4 regions of the Shewanella sp. 4t3-1-2LB genome follow, and region 4 is predicted to be linked to each of the others. Evidence: predicted binding sites of a transcription regulator. Region 4 holds the regulator's gene; each other region holds the start of a gene.
What was found. The regulator sigma-54, encoded in region 4, starts transcription at its own class of promoters, with help from an activator protein. The targets are predictions, from matches to a motif close to GTTGGCACGNNNNTNGNNT.
Positions count from the first base shown of each region.

Region 1 (7,308 bases), on a different contig from region 4:
CACTATATGGCGGAGTACTTTTGCCACCCGATTGCCAAGAATATGTCCAGCCGCGATGATCTCTACGGGCAGTGTAGTGATGGCTCATTGGTGGCGGTGGAAGTGGGATTGACGCCGTTAATGTTCAGTAATGGTCCTGCGGTTCTGGCAACGATTAACGATATTTCACAGCGCAAACAAGTGGAGCTGGAAAAAGCCCAACATACAGCCGAGCTGGAACGGATTAACAGCGAATTAGACAGTTTTGCCTATATTGCATCGCATGATCTTAAATCACCACTGCGGGGGATTGAACAGCTGTCTGATTGGCTGGCAGAGGATTTAGCTGACAATGCCAGCGATACAGTACAGAAATATTTGCGGCTGATCCGTAGTCGGGTACAACGCATGGAATTGCTGCTGGAAGGATTGCTAACATTTTCTCGCATCGGTCGTGTTGATGCCCAATTGGTCATGACGGATTCGGCGCAATTGGTTCGAGAGGTGTTTTCTCTGGTGAACGTGCAGCCCACCTACCATCTGGCAATTGTCACTGAACTTCCCCAATTTGTCACCGCCCGAGTGCCGTTGGAGCTGGTATTTCGCAATCTGTTGAGTAATGCCATCAAACACCATGACAAAGATAGTGGTGTTATCAACGTCAGTTGTAGCGAACAGCACGATTTTTACTGCTTTTGTGTGGAGGACGACGGCCCTGGGATCCCAACACAATTCCATGAAAAAGTGTTTGCCATTTTTCAGACACTGCGGCCACGGGATGAAGTGGAGGGAAGTGGACTAGGATTATCACTGGTAAGAAAGTGTGTTGAGAGTCTTGGCGGCAGCATCTGGCTAGTGTCAGAAGGTCGTGGTAGCCGCTTCTATTTTACCTGGCCAAAAAACCTCAAGGAGTTTCATAAATGACAGCCACACCTTATAGGGAGGTGACCATACTACTGATTGACGACGATGACATCGACCATATGGCCGTCGTGCGTACGATGAAACAATTACGCCTATTGAATCCGCTGATACGCGCCAGAGATGGGCTAGAAGCGTTGCAAATGCTACGACAAAAACAAGTAAGTCAGCCATATCTAATTTTGCTGGATCTGAACATGCCACGGATGAGTGGCCTAGAATTTCTTGAGCAGTTGCGCAATGACGAGGAGCTTTCGCTATCGGTTGTCTTTGTGTTGACCACCTCTGCGGCTGATGAAGATAAGGTCGCCGCGTACCAGCACCATGTTGCTGGTTACATCGTCAAACACTATATCAAAGACGAGTTTCTGCGCATTTTTAACATGCTGGAAAATTACTGGCAGGTTGTGGTTTTACCATTTGATGCAGGGTGAAAACAAGATGGATCTATTGCTGATTGATGACGACGAGATTGACAGAACCGCGATTATAAGGGCTCTGGCGCAGTCAGATATCGGCTTTAATGTTGTCGAAGCTAACTGTGGCCGAGTGGGGCTGGATTTGGTTCGTCAGCAACATTTTGACGGTATTATCCTTGATTATCGTTTGCCTGATGCGGATGGTTTGGAACTGTTACACAGTCTGCACTCGTCAGCCGGTGATGCCACGGCCGTGGTGATGATCTCGCGTTATGAGGACGAATATCTGGCAGATCGCTGTATTGAAATGGGCGCACAGGACTTTCTGCTGAAAGATGAGGTCAATACCCGGCGCCTGACCCGCGCTATTCGATTGGCAAAACAACGCGCCAGTATGAGTCGAGCTCTGCAAAAAACGCATGAGCGCCTGCGTAACCTCGCGGAGCACGACTCTCTTACCGACTTACTAAATCGTTATGGTTTTGAGATGAGCCTAAGCCGAGCGCTGGCATTAGCGCGAAGCAAAAATAGCGAACTGGCCCTTATTTTGTTGGATCTCGATGATTTCAAAGGGGTGAACGATACTCATGGACATCAGATGGGTGACCGTTTATTGGTGGAGGTTGCAGCTCGTTTGAGTCAAGTCGTTCCAGACAACAGCCTGCTGGCTCGCATTGGCGGCGATGAGTTTGTGGTGGTGTTGACTGGCAATAATGCTTCAGGCATCGCTGAGGGACTCACAACCGCTCTGCTGCAAGCACTACAACCCGTATTTCTAGTCGATGCGCAGCCGCTATTTATCGGCGCTTGCGCCGGTATAGCCTGTTATGGGCGCTTGGCGTCTGACAGTTCTGGATTATTGAAATGCGCTGATATTGCGTTATATCGCGCTAAACAGCGTGGACGTAGCCAGTTGCAGTTTTATTCTGAGGCATTAGATTTGGCGGTTCGACGGCGTCAGCATATTGCTACCGGGCTGCGGCAGGCGCTTGAGCTTGAACAATTTCGACTGTTTTATCAGGGAAAATTCAATGCCCACACCGGCGTGTTGGAAGGAATGGAAGCATTACTGCGCTGGCAACATCCCCAAGACGGATTGATCGCGCCAGATAGTTTTTTGCCTATTGCCGAAGAGCTAGGAATGATGGATGCCATTTGTGAATGGGTATTGCAGACGGCTTGCCAACAAACCCAACTATGGTTGCAACAACTCGCGCCGGGCAGACGTTTGAGTATTGCCATCAATCTGTCGGCCTCTCAGAATCTTCGTGAAAAACTGTTACAACAGGTTGAAAGTGCGTTACTTTCCAGTGGGTTACCAGCGGAGCTGTTGGAGCTTGAAATCACTGAAAACGCCCTGATCGAAAAACCTAGAGAGTTAGCAGAAGTGCTGGAGGCGGTCGCGGCAATAGGTGTGACGCTGTCCTTGGACGATTTTGGCACTGGCTTTTCATCATTGGAACATGTAAAGGATTTTCCAATTAAGGTGTTGAAAATAGACAAGAGTTTCGTTGCAGGTATCGAACAGGATGAACGGGCGCGACGCTTGCTGGCGGCGCTCATCAATTTTGCCAGTGGTTTTGATGTGCTGTCGGTGGCGGAAGGGGTTGAAACTGAAGCTCAAGCCCAGTTTTGTCGTGATCATGGTTGCCATCTGTTACAAGGTTACCTTTACTGTAAGCCGATGCCACCTGAGCAATTTATGACACAATTTCTGCAGCCACAGTGATGCAGGCTGATCAAACAAAACCCGTCATCCGTAATGCGGATGACGGGTCGGATTCAGGCACGGCTGAAGTTTAGCATGGATCATCATAGTGGCCATCCTGGCATCACCTTGACCCGTTCAGATTATTATTGTTATTGCTTAATATTATTATTGTAATTCATTGATATTTATTAGAATTCAAATTCGTAGGTGTAGCCAAGTACAAATTTGACGTCATCGTCTGGCAGATTGGTGTCTGCCAGTTTGAAGGAAATAGCGCCAATACTGGTGTCTTTGGTGACCGACACATTGTATTCAGAGTAGTCATCGACACCGTACCAACTGGTAATCACGTCACCTGTAGAGTAGGCGTAATAGGCTCCCAAAGTGATGCTGTCCGCCAGAGGATAACTAGCGGCGATATGGTAGTAGGTGTAATCCTTGTCATCCAAACCATCGGCAGCGACATCATCACCAGCGGTCACAAATTTAGCCACACCTACTTCTAACCACTTCCAGTTAAGCTTCAGGTACAACTCGCCAAAATCGATAGAGTCAGTAGCGTCTGGATAGCCATAGTATAGATAGCCTACGTCATAGCTAAAGTCATCATTGAGGGAGTGGGAAAAACCGCCGTAAATATCCATTTCATAACTGGTGTCGTTGCCAAAGTCGACATTGGAACCCCAGGTGCCCAGATAGAAGCCGGATTCATGACTGTAATCAATGCCGCCTTGCACTGCCGCAGCATCCGCAGTTTGAGTGACACCGCGCCATAGATAATTCGACGTTGCCCCGATATTTCCAGTCACCGTGGCCTGGCTCATTGGTGCAATCATCATTAAGCTTGCAAGCACGCTCAGCGACAGCAGTTTTTGTTTCATACTCATCCCCTTTATCCCTCTTATAGTTGCCGGAGATCCGGAAATCTGCCGGAACGTCGGCTTTTCATTGTGCTGATGTAATTCCAAAGAAAGATGAGCTAAAGCTGTGCCAAAAATTAATAATGAGTTTTTACAAAAACTTAACCAAATATTGCCTTGTATGTAAACAAACTGCTGCATTATTATGGCGCTAGTTGCACAAAAATAGTGCAATGTAAAAGTTTCACACAAATAAAAACGCCTCTATAGCAAGAGGCGTTTTTTACTGAGCAATACAAATTCAGCTAATGCTGTCTTTCAACGCCTTACCAGCTTTGAACTTTGGCACAGTGGCTTCAGCAATTTGAATTTCTTTGCCTGTCAGCGGATTGCGGCCAGTTCGGGCGGCCCGAGTTGTTGTTTCGAAAGAGCCAAATCCCACAATGGAGACTTTGTCACCGGCTTTTAGTGCTTCGGTTACCGCAGCTTCAAAAGACTTAAGTGCCAGGGCGGTTTCTGCTTTTGTTAGCTCAGATTTCTCAGCCATACTGGCAATCAGTTCGGTTTTATTCATTTTTTTATACTCTCTGTCTTTCCGTAGATATTGTTATAGCGCTGTTAACTTGCCATAAGGCTCTAGCTAATGAAAGTGAATTTTCCGAATTATCAGGTAAAACATCACTAAAAAAGTGGCCGAGCTAGCGCGTTAGTTAATAACGCTATGACACCGGAAGACAGCGCTGTCATTGACGATAGCATAAGCCGTTAGTGATTGCGCATCTCTTCGCAAACATATCCCTGACGGCGGGAATCAAAGCGGCAGCCACCACCACATTCCCAAGGCGCGTTTTCATATTTGGCCGATTGTGTTCGGGCATAGTCACGGCACTGTTGATAATCAGTAAAGCCTTCCTTTTTCAAATAGTTTGCGGATCCAAAGCCGTGGTGATAAACAAAAGCAGTCCAGTCGTTAGGGATGGTAGGCTGTGAATTTCGATTGATCCAGAAAACCACTGCAGACACGGTGATCAGTAGGCAGCAGGTAAAAATGACTGGGACTGATAATTTCACGAAGCTCTCCCGCATAAACGCGATTATATTGCTGTAAAGAATGATAAAGTTAACTTAAAGTTGGAACTCGGTGCTATATCCAAAATCCAAATATTCAGCGACGTTTAGTGTAACCCTAAGTACCATAAAGACGGCTATTGCCAAAGGTGATATCGTCGTTAGGTTGCCGACAAGGAGGCAAAGATGAAAATTGGCTATCTGTTTTTCGCCAGCGTACTGAGCATTATGAGCGCTGGTTGTGCTGTGGCTACCGAAGATGCCGCCGCGGCTAATCCAGTAACCACCTCTGGTAAAGTCAAGATTGAGTGGCAAACTCCAGATAAGTATACCGATATTCGTACTGCAACAGAGGTACAAAAACGCTATGAGCAGCGGATGTTTGAAGATCTCACTAAAGCGCTCGATAAGGCGTCTGCAAAGGCTTTGAAAGGTAAGGAGAAACTGGAGTTAGTGGTGACAGATGTGGACTTAGCGGGCGATTTACGGCCAACCTTTGGTCAGGCATCAACCAGTGATATCCGCATCGTCAAAGACATTTATCCGCCACGGATTAACTTCTCTTATCGGGTTCTGGATGGTGATCAGGTGATAATGGTCGGGTCCGAAAAATTGCGGGATATGCGCTTTATGGATCGCATCAGCAATATTGATAATTCCAGTTTCAGGTATGAAAAAGCCCTATTAAGCGATTGGTTTGAGAATACCGTTGCCCCCAAACTGTAATTTTCAGGCGATCTGTTCTTGTGGGATCTGTAGCAGGCAAAATCCACTTTCCGTGAGTTTTGCCTGTTTTTTTGCCTGAGCACATAGATGTGACAGCTGTTCCTCACTCGCGGCTTTGGTAAGCTGTGGCGGAATAATCCCAACACTCAGGCTCATTAGCGGCTGGATACACAGCTCGTGTTGACGGTTGCGAGCCAGAAATTTCTGTTCTGTCCAATGCTGTTCGGTAAAGAAACGCCGCTTGAGCACTTCAAACTCGGCTAGGATCTGGCGGCAGTGTTCTACCATGACCGTATCGGCAGCAATCATCACAAAATCGTCACCACCAACATGACCAATGAAGTGCCGGCGCCCGTGAAATCTTAATAGATCCGCGACACAGCGGATCACCTCATCACCTTTGGCAAAGCCGTAAACGTCGTTGTAGGCCTTGAAGTTGGTGAGATCCAGATATGCTAAATAAAACGGCTGTTGTTGTTGCCCCAGTCGTAACAATTCCTGTTGAATCGGCACATTCCCCGGCAGATCCGTGAGTGGGTTGGCATGGCGGGCGGTCTGGATCCGCTGCTCAGTAATTCTTTGCAGCAAATCTCGGGTGTGTCCCAGTCCACGGAACTTTCCCTGCTGCAAAATGATGAATTGTTGCGCCACATATTGGTTGTTATCGGATGTCAGTTGTTGGCTGACGGAGGATAAAGGTTCACAGCCCTCGACCATCAGCACGCCGCCATCCATGATTTCCGTGACCGGATGGTTTTCATGTAGTGCTCGGCCATAGGGGGTGGAGAACAGCTCCAACAAGCTCTGGCGATACACCAATCCCAACGGGAAATCGTATTCAATAATGGCGACTGCTTGTAAGGCTGGTCGCTCTAGAAACAAATGGCTAAGGCTTTTTAGTCGCGTGGTAGGTGGCAGTGAAATTGCCTCCTGGCACAGGCAATCGGCCGTTTCGTTATAGCGTGGTTGCGGTTGTTGGCGAAATGACCGAAACCAAGTGTGTGGTTTGGGGGACGGGTGCGGTTGTGGCTTACCCAGCAGAAATCCCTGACACAACTGAATACCTAAACGTTGTAACACCGCCAGTTCTGCCTCGGTTTCAATACCTTCAGCGATAACCTGACAGGTAAGACTCTGGCATAAGGTGACAATGGAACGTACAAATTCCTGTTTTACCGGAAACTGATCAATACGGTCGATAAAATGACGGTCAATTTTAACATAATCGGGGGCTAGTTCTGACCATAGGCGTAAACCAGAATAACCGGCACCGAGATCATCCAGCGCCACTTGAAATCCCTGATGGCGGTAATAGTCGAGGCAGCTTTTTAATAGATCAATATCCTCAGCTGGATATTGCTCAGACAGTTCAATGACAATCGATGAAGGCGGTAGCCCCAGTTGCTGTGCCAGTCGCAACGTGTGGCCTTTGGGATGACGCGGATCGAGCAACGCCATCGGGCTGATGTTGATGAATAATTTTCCCGGCAGTTGCTGTTGTTGAAACTGCTGCACTGCTAGGGTGCGGCACAGTGTTTCTAGCTCAGAGAGTCGCCCCTGCTGTTCTGCTGCGCGGAACAGATGTATCGGGGAATAGAGCGGGCTTTGTTCAGGCCCGCGGCTC
Region 1 covers NZ_JAFNJD010000031.1:33,446-40,753, reverse strand. The annotation lists gene J3L11_RS12380 (CHASE domain-containing protein) at 1-903, shown strand, start outside; gene J3L11_RS12375 (response regulator) at 900-1,334, shown strand; gene J3L11_RS12370 (GGDEF domain-containing response regulator) at 1,342-3,048, shown strand; gene J3L11_RS12365 (TorF family putative porin) at 3,219-3,911, opposite strand; gene J3L11_RS12360 (HU family DNA-binding protein) at 4,192-4,464, opposite strand; gene J3L11_RS12355 (hypothetical protein) at 4,656-4,961, opposite strand; gene J3L11_RS12350 (DUF3016 domain-containing protein) at 5,145-5,684, shown strand; gene J3L11_RS12345 (GGDEF domain-containing protein) at 5,688-7,308, opposite strand, start outside.
Region 1: J3L11_RS12365 (TorF family putative porin) is a predicted target of sigma-54. The motif match lies at 4,007-4,025, and genes of this name have one in related genera.

Region 2 (7,308 bases), on a different contig from region 4:
GGTGCCAAAGTAATACACCATCATATAGGCCGCCAACAATCGGCCGCGGTTGCTTGAAGTGCCACTGCACATCAATGCACTTTCCACCACCACCCAAATCATGGCACAGCCGATACCGGCAATAAAACGCCAGATAAACCAGCTGTAGAAACCGACCATCAGTCCAAGGCCTGCGCAGCCCAACGCGAACAAAACGGTGGCAATGTAATAACTGCGATTAAACCCAAAACGACTGATAAAGTGCCCAGCCAACACCGTGCCCAGCAAATTACCAGCAAAATAGGAGGAGCTCACCATACCTACCTGCCAAGTCGCCAGATTCTCGTGCGCCAACCATAAAGGTACTAAGGTATTCAGTACTGCAATCGCCAAGGTCAGCAACAGCAAGCCACTGAGCAGCAACAGCACGGGGCGGGTATAAATGGACATGGGATAAAACCACAGAAGGTGTCGCAATCAAAGTGCGCGCATTATTCCACCAGCGTACCAACAGTCAATCACCCGTCGCATCACCATTGAAGCCGTTGTAGAAACACGGATTAAAAAACTGACCAAACCACATAAGATATTATCTTATTAATTGATTTTTATAGTGTTAATACAATACGTCAATAAAAAATCGGTAGCTTCATCCAAAAAATTTCATCAATACATTATTTCATCTGCTGTACAAAAAACGGCTGAGAGAGACTAGCGATGATTACTACCGCGCCCATAACAAATTCGTGCCGACATCAGCGGCTTCATGCTATAACGCTAATCTCAATTTTTACATATAAGCAACACCATACACAGTGCGCGTAACTAACAAACATCATGAATAATTTCGAACACCTGCAGCCAGCTTCGGCGCATTCGCTACGAGGACAACGAGCCCAGTTTTTTAAGGGCGCAATCGACATTATTCCCTTGTGTCTGGCGGTCCTGCCGTGGGGGCTCCTTGCTGGGTCAATGGCGATTCAATCTGGGCTAGATGTGTGGCAGAGTCTGGGGATGTCGGCGATTATCTTTGCCGGAGCAGCGCAACTGGTCACCTTGAGCATGCTGATCTCTGGCGCCAATGTTTTCAGCATTATTATCACCATCTTCTTTTTAACATCGCAGCATTTTATCTATGGGCTGACATTGCGTGAATTTGTCACCCAACTGAAACTCAAGTACTGCCTGCCGATCGGCTTCTTGCTAACCGATGAGCTGTTTGCGCTGAGTGTGCCAAAGGTCCGCGAACAGGCGCTGACGGTCAGCTACCTGATAGGGGCCGGACTGACGTTCTATCTGTTTTGGGTAATTGTCAGTGCCTTAGGTATTTGGCTCGCGGCATCGGTACCCGATCTGGCAAAGTACCATCTGGATTTTTCCATCATCGCCACCTTTATTACTATCGTGGTGCCAATGATAAAGAGCCTTAGCACTCTCGCAGGTGTGCTGTGCTCGTTGCTGCTGTCCGCCGCTCTGTCACTAGCGCAAGTGGAAGGCGCTATCGTGATCGCTGGCATTGCCGGAATGATGTTTGCGGTCGCAGTAGCGCACCTGACGAGAAAATCCGGGGAGACAACAACATGAGTTGGTGGCTACTGCTGCTGTTAGCGTTCATCGTATTTTTTAACCGTTACCTGTTTCTAGAACCCCGGTTGCCACTGCGTATTCCCACATTAGTGCGGGAAGCGCTATCTTATTCCGCCCCTTGCTTGTTGATTGCCATCTGCGCGCCGGTGATCTTACTGGATAATGGAGAACTACGGCATTTTCCAGATAATCCTTATCTTTGGGGGGCAATAATCTCGGTGATTATCGCCTACTTTGTCAGGCATATGCTCAGTGCAGTCTTACTCAGTCTACTGGCTTTTTATCTGTTGAACTGGTGATGCTGTGCTGGTGAATATTCAAGCATTTCTTTGGACTTTCAGCAGTAATCTTGCTAGTTTTGCCGCCGGATAATGTCTATAGCCAGGGAATATTATGAGCGGCACAACCAGCAGTAAAGTTGCTAATGACTGGAATACTTTGATTTCCGGAATAAATCCACAGAGTATTCAACTAAATCGACAACTTGTTGCCAACCATAGTGGTGAACTGGCGACGCAATTCTATGCCCATATGTTGGGAGCTGAAGATGCGTCGATCTTTCTTTCCCACGACCAAGTGAAAACACGTTTACATGGTTCTTTACAGCAATGGCTGGTCACGCTGTTTGATATTGATGAGCAGTATGATCTCGCAGCAGCGGTAGCCCTGCAGGTAAAAGTCGGTGAAATTCACGCCCGTATCAAAATTCCGATGCACTTGGTACTGCGTGGTGCGCGCTACCTGAAACAGCACTACGGTGAGTTGTTGCAGCAAGAGCCATTGACCGCGGAGCAACAGCATGAGTGCTTGCAGCATTTTTGCGATACCCTTGATGTCTCTATGGAAGTCATGGCGCAAGCCTATGCCAGCTCTTACGACCGCAACACCCGCTCTGATGAGGTATACCGGCTGTTCTCTATCTCTCAGAACCTGTCGACTGAACGCGAAAAGCAGAAAGGGGCGTTGCTGGACTGGGAAAATCGCTTGATGTTTGAGTGCACCCTTGGCAATCCCAATGCCGAACTGCCAGCGCTGTCTACTTCTGAATTTGGTTTATGGTTTACACACAAAGGGGCACATGCATTTCAAGACTACCCGGAAACCCAGCTCATTGACGAACGTATAAACATCGTTGATGAACAACTGCTAGCAGATATGCAGCAAGGGCCTGCTGACACCAGGATCCAGAGCTTACGCAAGGTACGAGACGAAACCAAACGGATCAAATTCCTGCTGGATGACATTTTTGCCAAAAGCTCGGAGTTGGAAAGCGGTCGGGATGTCCTGACCAAACTGCTGAATCGCAAATTCCTGCCGACAGTACTAAGCCGTGAAATTACCCACGCCCGCCGCAATCACAGTCAGTTCGCACTGTTGTCACTGGATATTGACTACTTTAAAGAGGTCAATGACTCTTACGGTCATGAGGCCGGAGACAGTGTATTACAGCAACTGAGCGGTTTTCTGGTGAGCAATTCGCGTGCTGGTGATTTTGTCTTTCGTCTGGGGGGCGAGGAATTCATGGTGGTGCTGGTTGATGTGAACAAACACAACGCCCAAGCGATTGCCGAAAATATGCGTAATAAAGTGTCCGCCGAAAACTTTATGTTGCCAAACGGTGAGCGTATCCAAATTACCGTCAGCTCTGGCCTGGCATTGTTTAATGGCCATCCCGATTATCAAGTGATTTTGCGACAGGTAGACAAAGCACTGTATGACGCCAAACACTTGGGACGGAACCGCGTTATTGTTGCCGATACAGATCAGCTCTGACGGCGGAGATTCTGGCTATGGCAGCTGTCAAGCCATAGCCTCGTGACGAATATCAATGGTGCCCTGCCTTAACAACGGCTCCAACTGTTCCGCCGCCATCGGTCTGGCAAACAAATATCCTTGTCCTTCTTCGCAGCCCAGTTGCTGCAACAATGCCATCTGTTCCGCAGTTTCAATCCCCTCCGCGATGATAGTCCGGTTCAGAATATGGCCAATTTCTATAATTGCCTCAACCAGTTGCACATCTTTCTGATCACGCAGGGCATTTGCGACAAAAGATTTATCAATTTTCAGCACCTTCATCGGTAAATCCCGTAACCGAGACAGACTGGAATGGCCGGTGCCAAAGTCATCGATAGCCAAGGTAAATCCTTGCTGTGTCAACGCTTGCAGCTGCGGCATAATGCGACTCATATTGTCCATGATATTGTTTTCGGTGATCTCTAACTGGACATGCTGTGATGCGACGCCTAACTGCTGCGCTAAGGTCTGGATACGCTCGCTGATGTTACTGCGCAACAACTGTTTGACCGATACATTGATAGCAACATCGACTGCCATCCCCTGTTGCTGCCACTGTGCCAGTTGCTCCAGTGCCCGAACCATCACCCAATCACCTAACTCTACTATCAGTCCAGAATCTTCTGCGATGGGAATAAATTCCGCCGGAGAAATCATGCCCTGTTGCGGATGCTTCCAGCGCAACAACGCTTCCACGCCACAAATCCGCCCATCGCGCAGATCCACCTTTGGCTGATAGAACAACATTAGTTGCGCGCAGTCAGTCATCGCTTGTCGCAGCTCTTGATCCAACTGAATACGTCGGGTCATTTTGGAGGTCATCATCGGCTGGAAGAAACGGAAACACCGCCCGCCTTCATCTTTGGCAATACGCATCGCTTGGTTGGCATGCATCAGCAGACTGCGGGCACTGGCACCATCATCGGCATAAAAAGCCAACCCCAGAGAAGCGGTAACCTGCACACAAAAACCGTCACCTTCAAACGGTGCGGCCACGGCCTGTAGCAGTTCCCGCATCAGTTGTACCAGCTCGAGATTATCCTTACGTTGGTCTAATACAATGGCAAACTCGTCGCCGGTGATGCGGCCAAGAAAGCCGCGATACTGCTTCACCAGGGTTTCTAAGCGCGTAGCGATGCCGACGAGTAATTCATCCCCTTTATCATGTCCAAGGCTATTGTTGATATCCTTGAAGCGATCCAACCCCACCGAAATAACGACCAAGGCACTTTTATTTTTTTGCGCTAAATCAACGCATGTCTGGATTTTTTCTAACATCGACAATCGATTTGGCAAGCATGTCAGCGGGTCGTTAAATGCTTGAAAACGTACCCGATGGGCAATTTCGCTATCCATTTTTCGCAGCAACTGCAGATACTGTTTCTCGCGGCGGTATAAGGAAACCAACAGCGGCCAAAAAATAAACAACGCCTCTAACAATAGAGTGCTTAGCATCCCGATCAATGACAGACGGTTATAGCGCTGTAATTTCACAATGGCGGCTTCGCTGTCTTGTTGGAATTGCAACACCAGGGTATCCAGTGAGTTGAGGATGTCATAACGCGCGGATGCCCGCAGCTGCAAATACGCTTGTTCCCTTTCCGGCAGGGTCAGCGATTGATCCACGACCTGCTTTGCCAAACGAAAAAACGCTTGCAAGCGCTGGTCGAGATCTACGGGCGGTTGATGAAAGATCTGCTGTATAGCCTTTGAACTTGGAGCCGGAATCGCCATCGATACCGAGCCATGCATCAGCGCCTGATGAACCTTGTTCATAGTAGCTATCGCATCAAGATATTCCCCCGGGAACAGAGTTGGCGATCGTTGATCTTTTTCCGCCAACAATTGCCCGGCAAACAGCGTAATACGTTGCGATAGCATACGTTGACGACCGGCGAGGTTCACCACGCGGGCACTAGCTTCCTGTTGATTAACAATGCGTTGTACTAAGTAGTGTGACAGTAACGCCAAAATGCCAATGATCAGCAACGCCAACAGATATGTCAGGGTGCCACGGCGCCAGTGTAACCGCAGCAGATGGGGATTCTGATACAAGGCTCTTTTCATACTGTAGACACTCCCTGTTAACAGCGCAGTGGTAATTTCTGACGAAAAATAAGAGGTAATGGCGAATTTATCACCACTTCTAGTGTAGTTGCCTCCGTCTGACAACGAGAGAATTTTTTATTGGAAACCGCTGCCAATGCCCGTGTGCTGGACGAATACAATGGTGGAACTGTGACCGTTAGCGAAACTCACCGTTTAATAATGAAAATTGCCATCTTGTTATTTAATTCGTTCATCTAAAATCTATATCTCATTGATTATTAATTAAAATTATTTATGGCACAACATCTGCTTACACTGTGACTACATTAATAACACCCAATGTTCAGTCTTCTGCAATCACTGACGCTTACCGTTAAGGACACAAAAATTATGTTTGTACGCTCAACTTTGCTAGCACTTGTTTGCATGCTGCCACTCACTGGCTGTGTTTTCTATGTAAATGGCGCCCACAGCGAGCCACTGAATTATGGTCACCGCAGCTTGGTACTGGATAGCACCAATATCAGCCAACTGCAGGCCGACACTGGCGCAGGTGAGCTGGTTATCGTCGGTGTTGCTGACCAACAGCAGATCAAGGTAGAAGCGGATGTGTATGAATATGCCGATGTGCCCGCCATTCTGACGCTGGAACAGCAAGGCTCACGTGCAGTGTTGACTGCAAAATTTGCCAACCATGTTTCCTTCAGCCATCGTTCGCCTTATATCAACCTGCGCGTTACGGTGCCCGCCGCGCTGATGCTGGATGTGACCGATGGCTCTGGTCCTTTGGAAATCCGCGATATGACGGCCAATATCAAGGTCGTAGATGGCTCAGGTGAGTTGACTATTCGCGGTGGTCACGATCTGGATATTCAAGATGGTTCCGGCAGTGTGACACTGGCAAATGTCAGCGGTAAAATTCGTCTGGATGATGGCTCGGGTGACATCGATATCCGTGACGTGGGTGGTGATGTCCGCATTGATGATGGCTCCGGCTCACTGACTGTTACCAATGTAAACGGCATTGTCACCATTGACGATGGTTCCGGGGACATCAATGTCCGTCATACACAAGGGTTAAATATCATCAGCGCTGGCTCCGGCGATGTACATTTCGACGATATCAATGGCCCGGTGACGATGGACAAATAATCAGCATTAACGCGAAAAGCTGGACTTGCTGTCCGGCTTTTTGCCAGCATCAACGTAACTGGCTATCTTTAGAACCTCGACGGTTATATCCGGCAAATGCTTGGCGTCGCTTGTCTTCCAACGCCTGACAATTCACGCACAAACGCACGCCAGGAATCGCCAAACGCCGCGCCTCTGGGATCGTTTCGCCACACTCTTCACACTCTGTCAGGCTTTCGCCTTTGGGAAGCTCGCCTCGCACCCGAGCAAGTGCATCTTCAACAGTGCTGTCTATCTGCTGTTGCTCAGCCCCATCTTGTGCCCAACCTGATGCCAAAATGACCTCCACTTATCTACTTGGTAACTGACGGCCGCACCATCTCAAATGCGGTCGCCACGCTAATACCAAAATAGCTCGCTGGACCACCAGCGCGCAATATCGGCTCTGCCGCAATGGTTTGATAAATGCCGTCTTTGATAAAGCGCTTATCGATATGTGCGCCCAATGCTCGCGGCTCCAATACTATTGATGTGGCACTTGGCGATAGCGAAATGTAATAGAGACGTTGTATTACTTATAAGTCTCAATCTGCATAGCTAACATATTGGCTAGCGCTGCGCTATAACGTTTGATATCCGCGTCTGTTTTGCTTTCCTCAGAAAATTGTTTGCCGAAGCTGGTAACCACTCTGAGTAGTAAATCTTCAACAAAAACCAATGTTTCATCGGAAGCATCAGGCAGAAACTCGCTGATAAATTGTACGAGAT
Region 2 covers NZ_JAFNJD010000027.1:29,899-37,206, forward strand. The annotation lists gene J3L11_RS11215 (MFS transporter) at 1-429, opposite strand, end outside; gene J3L11_RS11220 (AzlC family ABC transporter permease) at 817-1,563, shown strand; gene J3L11_RS11225 (AzlD domain-containing protein) at 1,560-1,865, shown strand; gene J3L11_RS11230 (diguanylate cyclase) at 1,960-3,339, shown strand; gene J3L11_RS11235 (EAL domain-containing protein) at 3,367-5,427, opposite strand; gene J3L11_RS11240 (DUF4097 family beta strand repeat-containing protein) at 5,800-6,561, shown strand; gene J3L11_RS11245 (DksA/TraR family C4-type zinc finger protein) at 6,611-6,877, opposite strand; gene J3L11_RS11250 (hypothetical protein) at 6,894-7,046, opposite strand; gene J3L11_RS19665 (TetR family transcriptional regulator) at 7,112-7,308, opposite strand, start outside.
Region 2: J3L11_RS11240 (DUF4097 family beta strand repeat-containing protein) is a predicted target of sigma-54. The motif match lies at 5,703-5,721, and genes of this name have one in related genera.

Region 3 (7,308 bases), on a different contig from region 4:
AGAAACTACGGGCATACTTCCAGGAATTCGTAGAGCTGTATAAACGTAACCCATATTCCACCGTAAACACTACGGTAAAAAACCATTCGAGACCAAGAATTAAACTGCCAAAACGCTGATTTACCGATTGCACCGTATTCAAAAATACCAACGCCACACTGCAAATGATGCAGACGATTAAGGCGATATCAAATGTTCGCCCTGCAACCGTATCAGTGCCAAAAATAATTGTGCGCAACCGCTGCTGCAGTGGTGAATCATGCTGCTGTTGATGCTTTGTCATGCGTTTTGTTTCCTGGGTTAGCATGCTGAGTTGGCCTGCGGATCATACATTCTTCAGCGAGTGCTTCAATAGCAGATAACTTTTCGGTTATGATGCCGTCATTATCCGGCGTCAATCCACAATAACAAGAAAGTCCATGTTCAAGTGTACACACCTGCTATTATTCGCAGCACTCAGTTTGCTGAGCCAACCGCTGTTAGCACAGCCTCAAGTTGACTTAGTCGTTGTTAAGAAATCACTGTCACAGTTACGGTTGATGAGCAACGGCAAAATCCTACACGAATACCATATTGCCATGGGGGACATGCCTCGGGGCCACAAGTTGAAAGAAGGCGACCAACGCACACCTGAAGGCCGCTATGTCCTCGATTACAAGAAACCCAACAGTACCTATTATCGCGCTATCCATATCTCCTATCCCAACGATGAAGATATTTTCCGGGCGCGGGCACTGGGTATTAATCCCGGCGGGCAAATTATGATCCACGGACAGAATCCGCATACCGCTTTGCCTCCAGAAGAAGCACAACAGTACAACTGGACCAATGGCTGTATCGCTGTCACCAATAAAGAAATGGACGAAATCTGGAAATTGGTGGAACCCGGAACCCCCATCGAGATTTGGCCATGAGTCAGGTGGTCGACTACCAGACGCTAATGGCATCGTTTGCCGACTTCGCCACTAGGATGCAAAAGTTTGTGCATCGGCTAGGCTTGCAGGTGCTGCCCCAATGTGATCATGCCGCTATACGGGTCAACAGCCGGCAATTGGCCGACAAGCTGCGACAGCAGTTTTTAATCGACGGCGAGCTCTTGTCTGACAAACAGATCAACGGCCGCCCAATACTGATTATTAAACTGCCGCAAGCACTGCGTTTGGAGCAATACCGCATTCCCTGTATCGAATTGCCCTACCCCAAGGATAAGCATTATGACAGTGAGGGTTGGGAACATATTGAATTAGTGCTGCCGTGTGAAGCCACTGACTGTGGGCAGTTACGCCAAGCACTGCTGAACAGAATACCGACGCTCGCCACAGTCTTCGACGGTGATGACGCTATCAGTATCAAATACAGCAGTCCGGCAGGAGCGGATGAACGTTTGCCTAATCCTACAATTGCTTTTTACTGTGAAGAATTATGCATCAAAGTGCACCCACACAGCATCGAAGCCATTATTGCTAGTGAAGCGACATAATCATAAAGAAGCCCGGAAATATCCGGGCTTTTTCTAAATAACACGCAAACGGTTAATCCAGCACTCTAAGATTGTCTACGACGTTTTTGACATCATCAGTATTACGGGCAATATTCAACGCGAGATCTTTTTCAGCCGATGAGTGCAGCTCACCATCTAGCGAAACGACGCCATTTTCTGTCGTGACATTAATAGCAGTGCCGCTCACTTCCGGCTCAAACAACAACCGTGTTTTCACCACAGTGGTGATTTTAGTATCGGTGAGCACCTGCGAGGCATCATCCGCATTATCGCCATTTTTGGTTGGCGAAGCAGGCATGACCGTCAGTTTGTTATCAACCGATTTCACACCTTCCAGACCTTCCACCAACTCGCCGGCTAAGGCTTTATCAACATCACTGTCAACTTCGCCGGTCAACGTGACTTTGCCCTGATGTACATCGGTGTTAATGTCGAAATTGTTGAGATTGGTGTTCAGTAACAATACGCTTTCTGCTTTACCATCAATCCAAGCATCATGGGCCTCATTCTTCCAAGTCTGGGCGTAGCTGTAAGCCGGGATCAGTAAACCCAGGGCAACAGTGGCAGATATCAGCTTGTTATTCATAACGACCTCCTTCTTGTGATTGAAAAACCGAGTTTTTATGCCAAATTTTCAATTGGTGATTGGCGCAACGGACAAAAGCCCGGGTAACTCGTTTGTCGTTTTAGCTAATACCAGAATGATGCCAACTTTACTAAATTGATTTATTTCATATATTTACAATATAAATCACATCTACAGCATGCGATGCTAATCGTCATTAAGGTAAAATATTCACGCCCGCAGGTAACTTTTACTGCACCAACCGTTGCTAAGACCCCTGCTCATTGCCGGGAAAAACACTATCGAGACTTAACTGTCGCGCCGCGGCCATATCCGCCAGCAGCACGGATACAGATTCTGACTCGCAATAGGCAACACTGCGGCGATGCCAACTCGCAACATTTTGCTCCAACTGCCACAGTGCCAAACGGAAAGCATGACTACTGGGTGGTGGCATCGACAGTGGCTGCTGTTTTAATGCCCGATAACGATGTGCCAGCAGTGGCGGGATCCAAACCAATGCATGTTGCAACGATGGCCAACGACGCCCTTGTTGCTCTGCCAATCCGGTAAAACGCAACAGACTCCCGGCAATTCCGGAATGTAGTCGTTGTAAGCGTGTTAACGTCCGACGCAAACGGTAGCTATCGGTCAACTGTAACCAACGTTGCCGCAACGGCAATGGGTCCAGTTCTAGCCGCAGATTGAGGTATAACAACGCAACATCGGTGTTGCTGAAATGCTGGCAATTGCCATCATGTGTAAGCAGGCTCAACTCAGAGTGCTGATGAGTCACATTTCGCATCATCATCTCCTGTTAATTCATCATAAGACAGCATCATCCTGCACAAAACTATACAAACACCGTACCAAGCAGCCGTACGGCAAGGCTGAACATAGCCTTGCTTAGGCTCAGATTGTCATTGTTCACACGCAATATCTGTCTTAAAGTGGCATAACACTGTTGCAGGAAGCTTCTATGTCTCGTCCCAAAATCTTTATCCATATCAAAGACAAAAACCTACTACAGCAATTGTCTGACTTGCCACAGCTACAACAGTGTGAGTGGGTTATCCCTTCAAGCGACTGGCTAGAGACACTGCAGCAAGCAGATGCCGATCTGGTACTGTTACAATCAAGCGCAGTGATCAATAGCGAAGTACAACAGCTCAGCATCAGCAATCTATTACTCCAGCAAGAATGGCTGTTTTTCAGCGATGGTGCACCAGATCCAGCATTGGATCAGCTCATTCATAAAAGTGCGGGCTATCACTTTCGTCCACCAATCGATGACAAACTGCTGGCAGACGTGTTGGATGATTTTCTAGCAGACTATGCGCAACAGCAGCGACAAACTGCACTGAAGGCACGTTGCACTAGCAGCGCATTGGATCAATTTGGGTTATTGGTGGGCTCATCCCGCGCCATGCACAAGCTGTATCGTACGCTGAGAAAAGTCGCCAACAGCGAGGCCCAGGTATTGATCATGGGCGAAAGCGGCACCGGCAAGGAACTGGTGGCTAACACCCTGCATCTTGCCAGCAATCGCAATCAGGGGCCGTTTGTGGCGATCAATTGTGGCGCACTCAGCCCAGAGTTAGTTGACAGTGAGTTATTTGGCCACATCAAAGGTGCCTTTACCGGAGCGGTCAAAGATCATAAAGGCGTATTTGAACAAGCTGAGGGTGGCACGCTGTTTCTGGATGAGATCACTGAAATGCCGCTGCCCCATCAGGTGAAACTATTGCGAGTGCTGGAAAATCGAGAATATCGCCCAGTAGGCAGTCAACAGTTAAAAACCGCCAATGTCAGGATCATTGCCGCGACCAACCGCGACCCGCAGCAAGCTATTGCCGCAGAGTTGTTTCGGGAGGATCTATATTTTCGCTTGGCGCAATTCCCGTTACTGGTGCCGCCATTACGCGAACGTGAACAGGACATCATCGGCCTAGCGCAACATTTTCTAGCATATCGCAATGTAGCGGAAAATACTCAAGTGGCCATTGCCGACGACGCTCTAGCCAAAATCGCAGCGCACAACTGGCCTGGCAATGTCCGAGAATTAAAATACACCGTTGAACGTGCTTATATTCTTGCCGATGAAGTGGTACTGCCTCAGCATATACAACTCGCTGAAAACATTTCGCTTGCAGAGGCGCCGCTGGATGCCAGTATCGATAACATCCCGGCGGGGATGCCCTTGGAAACGTTGACCCGGGCGGCGATAGAAGCCACATTGGCAGAGAATAATGGCAACCGTACAGCCACCGCAGCGCAATTGGGGATTAGTATTAAAACGTTGTACAATAAATTAGAAAAATATCAAGAAGATCAAAACGAAAGCACTTAGTTTTAGCTAATTTTCACACATTCCTCTGCCCTCCCTATCTACGACTTTGGTGTAATTACGTTATAAAAAAACTTGCATAGCGTCAGCCATCCGCTAATCTGTACACAATCCATTAGATTTTTCTTATGGATAAGTCATCCAGCCCTGTCGCTCACATCTCAGGGCCTATAAAAAAGAGAGGAAAAGAATGACCAAAGTCGTGGTAATAGGTGCCGGACTCGGGGGCGTGTCTGCAGCATTTGAACTGAAACAACGGTTACCCGCTGACAGTGAAGTGATGGTGATTAATGAACGGCCTGATTTTCAGTTTGTACCCTCGAACCCCTGGGTTGCCCTAGGTGAACGCAAGACCAAAGATATCTGCCTGCCGCTGGATACTTATCTGAGCAAACGGAAAATTGCGTTTTCTGCTGCCGGCGTCAGTGCCATTGATCCCGACAACAAATTGTTAACACTCGGTGATGGAACGCAGCAATCCTATGACTACTTAGTTATATGTACGGGTCCTAAGCTGAACTTCGATGCAATTCCAGGCAGTGGTCCCCACCATTTCACTCAGTCTATCTGTACCGCAGAACATGCTGAAAAAGCCTTTGAGGCCTATCAGCAACTGCAACAATCACCTGGTCCGGTGATTGTTGGTGCATTTCAAGGTGCCAGTTGCTTTGGCCCGGCCTACGAATATCTCTTCTCACTGGACAGCGCTCTACGTGCGGCCAAAATCCGCCAGAAAGTGCCGTTACTGTTTGTGACTAGCGAACCTTATATTGGTCACATGGGATTAGGTGGTGTTGGCGATTCAAAAGGTCTGATGGAACACGAATGCCGCAAACGCGATATCAAATGGATCTGCAATGCCAAAACCGTCAAGGTGGATGATGGTGTTATGCATGTAGAAGAGCTCAATCGCAAAGGTGAAGTCGAATTTACGCATGAGCTACCGTTCAAAATGTCGATGATGCTGCCGCCATTCAAAGGCAGCCCAGCGATTGCTGCGGTTCCTAAGCTCTGTAACGATAAGGGCTTTGTTCTGACCGATACCTACCAGCGTTCAGTGGCTTATCCCGACATCTATGCCGCAGGTGTGTGTGTCGCGCTGCCACCGATGGAAGCCACTCCAGTACCGGTCGGCGTCCCCAAGACCGGTTTTATGATCGAATCCATGACCACCGCCATCGTTGACAACATGTTGTCGGCCATCAAGGGCGAAGCGCCTAAGACGATCCCAACACTCAACGCTATCTGTCTAGCGGATATGGGCGATAAAGGTGCGGCATTTGTGGCCCTACCACAAAACCCACCACGCAATGCTAACTGGACTTCCATGGGGAAATGGGTTCATCTGGCAAAAATAGCTTTTGAAAAATACTTTATGTACAAGGTTCGTCGCGGCACCAGTGAACCCATATATGAAAAATATGTATTGGGCGCTGTGGGCATCCATCGTACTGAAAAAGGTGATGACTAACCTTGTGGATGGGCGTTGGTTAATCTTCTGTAGCCGAAGGTAACAACACATTAAGCGATGCGGGCCGTACCTGAATATTTAAGGTACGGCCGCGGAAATACTCACCATCTATGACGTAATCCATACGTTTAGCCGACGAAATCTTGATCTTGGCGACTTTTTGATGATGTGCATTAATCTCTAGCGACTGTTTGGTTAAGCCGTTCACCGTCAGTTCCGCAATGGTCAGCAGCGATTCGCCCAGCCCATCCGTCGGCGTCAACCAGGTGACATCCAATAAACCATCACACAGATCCGTATGACCAGCGCCCTGAGCTAAAATGGTGGTTACAGGGGCACTGTTTGCCACTGTAACCGAGCCAGTATGCAGCGTAAATGGCGCAGATTTGTCCAGACGAACGTTCAATGACATCTCTCGATTTTGACTAAATGCCTGCCAGAAGCCCTGTAAGTAGGCCAGTTCACCTAACGCATTTTTACGTTCACGGTTAGCCGTTTTAATCATTTGCGCCTCAAACCCTACCCCGACCAACAGCAATACTGGACGTCCATTACATCGGGCAGTATCAATTCGCTGTTGTTCGCCGTTGATGATAGCCTCTAACGCAGTGCCAAGTGGCTCCAACTTGGCGCCTAAGCCCCACAGCACCTGACTGAGCGCATTTGTGGTACCAAGCGGAATAATGCCTAAAGGTAAATCTGTACCAATAACCGCCGAGGCCACCTCATTCACTGTGCCATCGCCGCCTCCGGCGACCAAAATGTCTGCACCGCTTCGAATCGCTTTACGTGCCAGTACGGCGGCGGGCCGCTGCGGTGTCGTTTCCAGCACCTGCACCTCATAATATTGCTGTAAGCGCTGACAAATTTCCTCACGATATTTAGGCCACTTGCCACCGCCAGAAACCGGGTTAACGATTAACCACAACCGATGTTTTAACGACAGTTCTTGCGATTGCCAAAGCCGCTTTAAAAATTTAAGTTGCCGTCGATTTAAACGAATGCTGGTACGATGTTGGCGAATATCAGTCAGCACCTGCGTCACCGAATCAAACGATTCCCGACACAATAACCACGCCGCAACCATCAACACTGAACGCCCTCGCCCTAGCGCACAATGCACCAACAATTTGCGACCATGACGTTGCTGTCGCGACATCCATTGCAGCGCTCGCCGCATGGCGACTTTAGATGGTATTGAGTGATCCAGTACCGGTAGATTCAGGTAGTTAATTCCAGCCTGTTGCAAATCGGCCACCGCAATCGCATCAAATTCAGAGGTAACATCCAGTATTGCGCCAATTTGCAATCGTTGTAATTCGTCAATATCAACACTAAACAGACGACTCCCTAAATAGAGATCATCACGGATTTTACTGAAGCGTGGCACGGTGTCATAACGTCGAAATAAGGCATTAAAACTG
Region 3 covers NZ_JAFNJD010000001.1:67,110-74,417, reverse strand. The annotation lists gene J3L11_RS00350 (ion transporter) at 1-283, opposite strand, end outside; gene J3L11_RS00345 (L,D-transpeptidase family protein) at 420-914, shown strand; gene J3L11_RS00340 (VOC family protein) at 911-1,480, shown strand; gene J3L11_RS00335 (BON domain-containing protein) at 1,533-2,087, opposite strand; gene J3L11_RS00330 (hypothetical protein) at 2,335-2,877, opposite strand; gene J3L11_RS00325 (sigma-54 dependent transcriptional regulator) at 3,046-4,416, shown strand; gene J3L11_RS00320 (FAD/NAD(P)-binding oxidoreductase) at 4,604-5,884, shown strand; gene J3L11_RS00315 (diacylglycerol kinase family protein) at 5,904-7,308, opposite strand, start outside.
Region 3: J3L11_RS00335 (BON domain-containing protein) is a predicted target of sigma-54. The motif match lies at 2,195-2,213, and genes of this name have one in related genera.

Region 4 (7,308 bases):
GAACCCAAGCAGGAGCAGCAATGAGCACTACCCTGACCGCCCAGAATCTCGCAAAAAGCTATAAAAAAAGAATGGTCGTGAAGGACGTCAGTCTGTCGGTGAAAACTGGGCAGATTGTCGGATTACTCGGTCCCAACGGCGCAGGCAAGACCACTACGTTCTATATGGTCGTAGGACTCATTCAGAGCGATAAAGGGCGGATCTTCATCGACGATGATGAGCTGACCATGGATCCCATGCATCTGCGTGCCCGCAAAGGCATCGGTTATTTGCCGCAAGAAGCCAGTATTTTCCGTAAACTCACGGTGCGAGATAACATCATGGCAGTACTACAGATCCGCAAGGGTCTGGATCGTGATGGCCGTGAAGAGCAGTTGGAACAGTTGCTCGAAGAGTTCCATATCACTCATATTCGCGACAGTTTTGGGATGTCACTATCGGGCGGTGAAAGACGCCGAGTTGAAATAGCCAGAGCCCTCGCGGCGGATCCAAAATTTATTTTGCTGGACGAACCCTTTGCGGGCGTGGATCCCATATCGGTCATCGATATCAAAAAAATTATTGAACAGCTGCGTTCCCGCGGACTGGGAGTGCTGATTACCGACCATAATGTGCGTGAAACACTTGATGTGTGTGAGCGCGCCTACATCGTTAGTCACGGTCAGTTGATCGCAGAAGGCTCCCCTGCTGAAATCCTCGATAATCAACAAGTACGTGCAGTGTACTTAGGAGAGCAATTCAAGCTATAGTAACCACCTTTGGGTAGGCAATTCTAATTGTTAAAGACTGTAATTACTGGATTTTTTATTACACGATAGGATGTAGGAGTAAGCGGTAACATGAAAACGTCACTCCAGTTAAAGCTGGGTCAACAGCTGACTATGACACCACAACTGCAGCAGGCAATCCGTTTGCTGCAGTTGTCGTCGCTGGAGTTACAACAGGAAATTCAGCAGGCGCTGGAAGCCAATCCACTATTGGAAGTCAATGAAGATAGTCAATTAGCCGATGACGACAATGATGTGGATAATGATCTCGACACGCCAACCATCGACGTTCAAACGGAAGACAGTTCAACTATTGAGACTTCCGATGCGTTAACCAGCCAATCCCTGCCAGAAGAACTGCCAATGGACACCACTTGGGATGAAGTCTTTACCGCAGCACCTGCTGCCCCTGCGGGTCCTATCCGCGATGATGACACGCCATTTCAGGGAGAAACCTCCGAAGGATTACGTGAACATTTGGAATGGCAGAAAAACCTGACACCGTTTTCCGAAACCGACTCAGCCATTGCCACCGCCATTATTGAGGCCATTGATGATCAGGGTTATCTGACTCAAAGCACAGAAGAAATTCTGGAAGCCATGGGCAATCCTGAGATTGAATTGGACGAAGTAGAAGCCGTACTGAAACGCATTCAGCACTTTGACCCTGTGGGGGTTGCTGCTCGAGATTTACGGGAATGTTTGCTGATCCAGCTGTCACAGTTCAGTGAAGACACACCGCATTTAGAAAATGCCATCATGTTGCTGGAGCAACACCTCGATCTGATCGCCGCGAAAGATTATCGCACCTTGATGCGTAAAACACGCCTCAGAGAAGAAGATCTACGAGATGCCATCGTGTTGATCCAGACACTCAACCCTCGGCCCGGCCTGTTGGTACAGCCACAGGACGAGGAATATGTGATCCCGGATGTCAGCGTCTGGAAAAAGAATGGCCGCTGGATTGTCGAACTCAACCCAGATTGTATGCCCAAACTGAGTATTAATCAGCAATATGCCGCCATGGCGCGCAGTGTTCGCAGCCAGTCAGACAGCCAGTTTATCCGCGGACATTTGCAGGAAGCCAAATGGTTTATCAAGAGTTTGGAAAGCCGCAATGAAACCTTGCTGAAAGTTGCTAATTGTATCGTCCAGTTTCAACAAGGCTTCTTTGAATATGGTGAAGAAGCCATGAAACCAATGGTACTCAACGATATCGCCGAAGCGGTCGATATGCATGAATCGACGATTTCACGAGTGACGACGCAAAAATACATGCATACTCCTCGCGGTATTTTTGAACTGAAATATTTCTTTTCCAGCCATGTTGGCACCGATGATGGCGGCGAGTGTTCGTCAACCGCCATACGAGCCTTTATCAAGAAACTGGTCGCAGCAGAGAATCAGAAAAAGCCGCTCAGTGACAGCAAAATGGCACAGTTGCTGGCGGAACAGGGAATTAACGTGGCAAGACGGACCATTGCAAAGTATCGTGAAGCCATGCTGATCCCGCCCTCAAATCAGCGTAAGAGTTTGTAATTCCACAGTACCCCTATGGAGGACACCCCTATGCAAATCAACCTGGCAGGCCATCATATTGAGATCACCGACTCGTTGCGTAGCTACGTGGAGAGTAAATTTGCAAAACTTGAACGTCATTTCGAACAGATCAATAATGTGCATGTCGTACTCAATGTAGAAAAAGCTATACAAAGAGTCGAAGCCAAGCTACATCTGAACGGTGGCGAAGTGCACGGCACCGCAGAGCACACCGACATGTACGCAGCCATTGACGCTCTGATTGATAAATTGGATCGTCAGATCATTAAATACAAAGAAAAGCTGACAAAATACTCATGATGGAACTTAGTACCGTCCTGCGGCCGGAGTGTACCACCTGCGCCACACCCGGCAGCAAGAAAAAGGTATTGGAGCTCATCAGCGAACTCGCCGCGGCCCAGTATCCCAATCTGTCGTCCCAAGCCATTTTTGAAAGCCTGTTGGCCAGAGAAAAAATGGGAAGCACGGGCATAGGCAATGGCATAGCCATTCCTCATGGTCGTATGCCGGACATAACTACCCCGATTGCAGTGCTGGTGAAATGTAACGAGCCGATTGCTTTCGATGCCATTGACAACCAACCGGTCGATATCCTGTTTGCCCTAGTGGTGCCCGCAGATCAATGCCAGCAGCACCTGAGCACCTTATCGGCAATGGCTGAAAAACTCAGTGACAAGCAGATACTTAAGCAGTTGCGCAAGGCGACCACCAAAGAAGAATTGTATCAGGTGATCACCGGATGAAACTGGCCATCGTCTCCGGCCGCTCCGGCTCAGGAAAATCTGTAGCATTGCGAGTACTGGAAGACATGGGCTACTACTGCGTCGACAATTTGCCTTTACCCATGATTGGCAGTTTGCTGGATAATCTTCGTGGCAGTAATGAGTTGGTGGCGATTAGTGTCGATGTGCGGAATATGCCTAACCAGGATAAAGTGCTCGAGGGCCAGCTAGGAAAACTGCCCCAAGGCACTGAGGTCATCAGCTTTTTCCTGAATGCATCTGATAAAGTGCTGTTAAAACGCTATAGCGAAACCCGGCGCCTGCATCCATTATCTAAAAGTAAAATTTCGCTAAAAGATGCTATCGAGCAGGAAGGTAAACTACTCGCCCCGCTGTCACAACTGATGGATCATTACATAGATACCTCCACGCTGAATATCTATGAACTAAGTGACACAGTACGGGAGATTTTACTGGGAAGTGCCACCAAAGAACTGGTGATCAACTTCGAATCCTTTGGATTTAAGCATGGGTTGCCCGCAGAAGCCGATTTCGTGTTTGATGCACGTTTTTTACCTAATCCCCACTGGGAGCCTCAGCTCAGACCACTGACTGGGTTGGATGAACCGGTACGTGAGTTTCTCAACCGCCAACCGCTAGTAAATAAGTTTATCTGGCAAATAGAAAACTTGCTCGATACATGGTTACCCCATCTGGAACGCAATAACCGCAGTTACCTTACCGTAGCCATTGGTTGCACCGGCGGACAACACCGCTCCGTTTATGTAGCAGAGCAACTTGCAAAGCGTTTCAGCAACAGTAAGCATAAAGTTCAGGCACGCCACCGGGAACTCGAACATGGCAAGAATTGAGCGAGAAATCACCATTCTCAATAAGCTGGGATTACATGCCAGAGCGGCGACAAAACTGGCCATACTCGCCAATGAGTTTGACGCTAATATCTTTCTGATCCAAGGTGAAAAAAAAGCTTCTGCTGCAAGCGTGCTCGGGTTGCTGATGCTGGAAACCGGCATGGGTAAAAAAATCCGACTAATTGCGGATGGTCCTGATGCAGAACCAGCAATGGAAGCCATCTGCAATCTGATCAATGCCCGCTTCGATGAAGCCAGTTAACCGTTTTTCGCCCCGCCAAATCTCTACGTCAAAATAAACGTGATTCCATCATTCAACAAAGGCTAAGAAGGTGCATGACACTCAGCCATAGTGATGACCTGAGTATCGAGCAAATCTAACTAGCAAACGGCACTGTGATATTGGAAAAAAGGCCGCATAATGCGGCCTTGGCAGGATATCGATATTACTGTGCTAGTGGACTTAACACAATTTCCACTCGACGATTCTGGGCTCTGCCAGCAGCATTGCTGTTACTGGCAATCGGATTGCTTTCTCCTGCCCCCCGCGTCACCACACGCTGACCTGCAACGCCTTTCTGGATTAGATAGTTACCTACAGAAGAAGCGCGCACCTGCGACAGGCGCAAATTATAAGATTCAGAACCCGTGCTATCGGTATAACCAATAATATTCAGTTGAGTTTTGGGGTATTCTTTAGCCACCAACGCTACACTGTCCAGCACCTGCATGGCTCCGCCGCTCAGATCTGTTTTGTCCACTTGGAAGGTAATCTCATTTGGCATATTCAAAATAATGTTATCACCGGAGCGGGTTACACTAACACCTGAGGCGGATAACTGCTGACGCAGCTTAGCTTCCTGCACATCCATATAGTAACCAACGCCGCCACCGACTGCGGCACCAGAAGCAGCGCCAATCAATGCACCTTTACCTCGATCATGTTTACTGGAAGTCGCAACACCAACAAGGGCACCAGCAGCAGCACCAATCAGTGCCCCACTCGTTGCTTTAGAGGTCTGTTGTTCATTGGTATAAGGGTTAACGGTTGTACAACCGGCGGCGAAAAACATTATCAATGCAGCAGAAGTCAACGGCATCATAACCTTGTTCATGGTGGGTTCTCCTTAGTCTCGCCGTGAATAATTATGGCATCAGTATATAACCATCCACCGGCAAGACAACGGCGTAGCGAATGCTGATCTGTATAATTTGCAGCTTATTCAGGCTCGATTCAGTTCCTCATCACCTATATTTCTGCCTTTTTGGCAAAGGTTACGCACCAAATAAGTGCATCACGCACATTCATGGTACGACCTAAAATTTTCGCATTTTCGCAGAAAATCCGTATCTATATGATTTTAAATAATAAAAAATATTTAAAAAAATTGGCACAGTTCTTACATACATAGAAAGTAGTATTCCGACACAGCAGGAGGTAACGATGAAAATCATTTATCAGTTTTTCCACAGCTGGCGGCAACACTGGCAAAGCTATAAACACCTTGGCATTAGCCAGTGGGATATTGAGTAACAAATTCAGCAGTATAACGAGGTAATTCAGGAGGTGAAGATGGAAATGACAGATACCCTTCGGCATCAGGCAGTCATCGAAGTCACCCATAATGGGCGGTTGCTGTTTGATGTGGCCCGTCAATATGGACTCCCGACCAAAACTTTATATATGTGGGTACGCCAGAGTCAGCAAGCAACCGATACATCAACGCCATGGCTCTATGTATCCAATGTGATGTCACAGCTGAAAGCTAGGTATTTTAACTAACGGTTTCGACAAGTTTGAACTGAACTAATAACAGTTATCGCCCCCAACGATAGAAAAAGTGTGCTCCCCAAATTTTGCGCTTTTCTAGGTTCATTCTTGTCATTTTTATTCGATACCAGTTGCAGGAGCTAACTGGTGGCAACGCAAGGAAGCGGTCTGCCAAGGTTTCGACCTGAGTGGGCTGAACAAAAATATTTGTTATCGCCCCCAACGATAGAAATGTGCAAATAATAAAAATAACGCGCGAATTCTAGGTTCACTCACGTCGTTTTTATTCACGCAGGCTCAACCTGTGTAGCTTATCTGGGCTAGTTTTAGCCGCGATAAGAAAGTTTGGGCAGAGTTAATAGGTGAGAGTGAAAGTATCGCCCCCAACGATAACTAACTCATTAATAAAAATAAAATTATAGATTTTACCTATTATCTCTGCCGTTTTTATTCAACCCAACTCTACGACGAGATTGTGGTAACCAACATGACAGGAGCGGATCGGAAGTTTATCCGTATATACCGCACCAAAAACAATAAAATATGCAACCACATTCTGAAGGTTCGCTCCTGTCGCCTCATCAAAGTTACTCACGCCATGCCCGGGTCATCTCGCGTTTGCCCAAAGCGCCAGGATATGCTTTTACCGTAAACCCAACCGCTTTTAGGTCACGCTTAAACTGACCACTGGCACAATATGACACCAGCATTCCTTGAGCTTGTAACAGCTGATAGCATTTGGCCAGATTGTCCTGACACCAAACATCGGGCTGTTTATTCGGTGCAAAGGCATCAAAGTAGATCAGATTGAATTGTTGCGGAGATAACACGACATGCTCCAACCGCATGTGACATTTTGTCAACCAGAACCCGGGCAACAACTCACAGGCTTGTTCCCAAGGCGTGGAATGCAGCATGTCAAACAACGGTGCGTAAGATGGCGCAAGCAATTGCTGATAGTTGAGGCGATGAATCAAGTCCGGCGCCAACGGATAGGGTTCAATACTGACATAACGCACAGTTAATGGCGGTTTATTATCAGACTGACGCTGTTGATTAATTTCTTGAAAATGTCCCAACGTCAACAATGCGTTTAACCCGGTGCCAAAGCCCACTTCAAAAATAGACAATTCGGTAAATGTCTCAATGACAGCATCAAACCCTGCTGCTATATAAACATAGCGAGACTCGGCAATAGCACCTTTGTGTGAGTGGTAAGTCTCATTCAACTCGGCATTAAATAATGTATGGGACCCGTCATCGGTCACCTGCAAGGATACCCTTTCCATAACTACCAGAATGTTTTCGTTTTAATAGCTCAGATTATCCGGCTGGGTAGCACTGTGCTGCAAGAATTGTCTTAGATAATCAAGAATCACATATCGAACAAGCCACTTTTGACTACACTTTAATCAAAGATCACCAATGCACTGTATTTACATATGAAATGTCTATGGCAATCGATGTTGATAGTGTGCTGCTGTCTCCTATCTCAGAGTATAACTGCTGGCACCACTATCCAGTTAGTCGCCGGAGAGAGAGAACCGTATATTGGTCAACGATTGCAGAATCAGGGGTATGTCAGTGAAGTAGTCACCCAAGCATTTGCCCTTTCT
Region 4 covers NZ_JAFNJD010000056.1:10,702-18,009, forward strand. The annotation lists gene lptA (lipopolysaccharide transport periplasmic protein LptA) at 1-24, shown strand, start outside; gene lptB (LPS export ABC transporter ATP-binding protein) at 21-749, shown strand; gene J3L11_RS17050 (RNA polymerase factor sigma-54) at 840-2,306, shown strand; gene hpf (ribosome hibernation promoting factor) at 2,337-2,627, shown strand; gene ptsN (PTS IIA-like nitrogen regulatory protein PtsN) at 2,627-3,070, shown strand; gene rapZ (RNase adapter RapZ) at 3,067-3,921, shown strand; gene J3L11_RS17070 (HPr family phosphocarrier protein) at 3,908-4,183, shown strand; gene J3L11_RS17075 (OmpA family protein) at 4,368-5,036, opposite strand; gene J3L11_RS17080 (transposase) at 5,495-5,704, shown strand; gene mnmD (tRNA (5-methylaminomethyl-2-thiouridine)(34)-methyltransferase MnmD) at 6,280-6,981, opposite strand; gene J3L11_RS17090 (extracellular solute-binding protein) at 7,135-7,308, shown strand, end outside.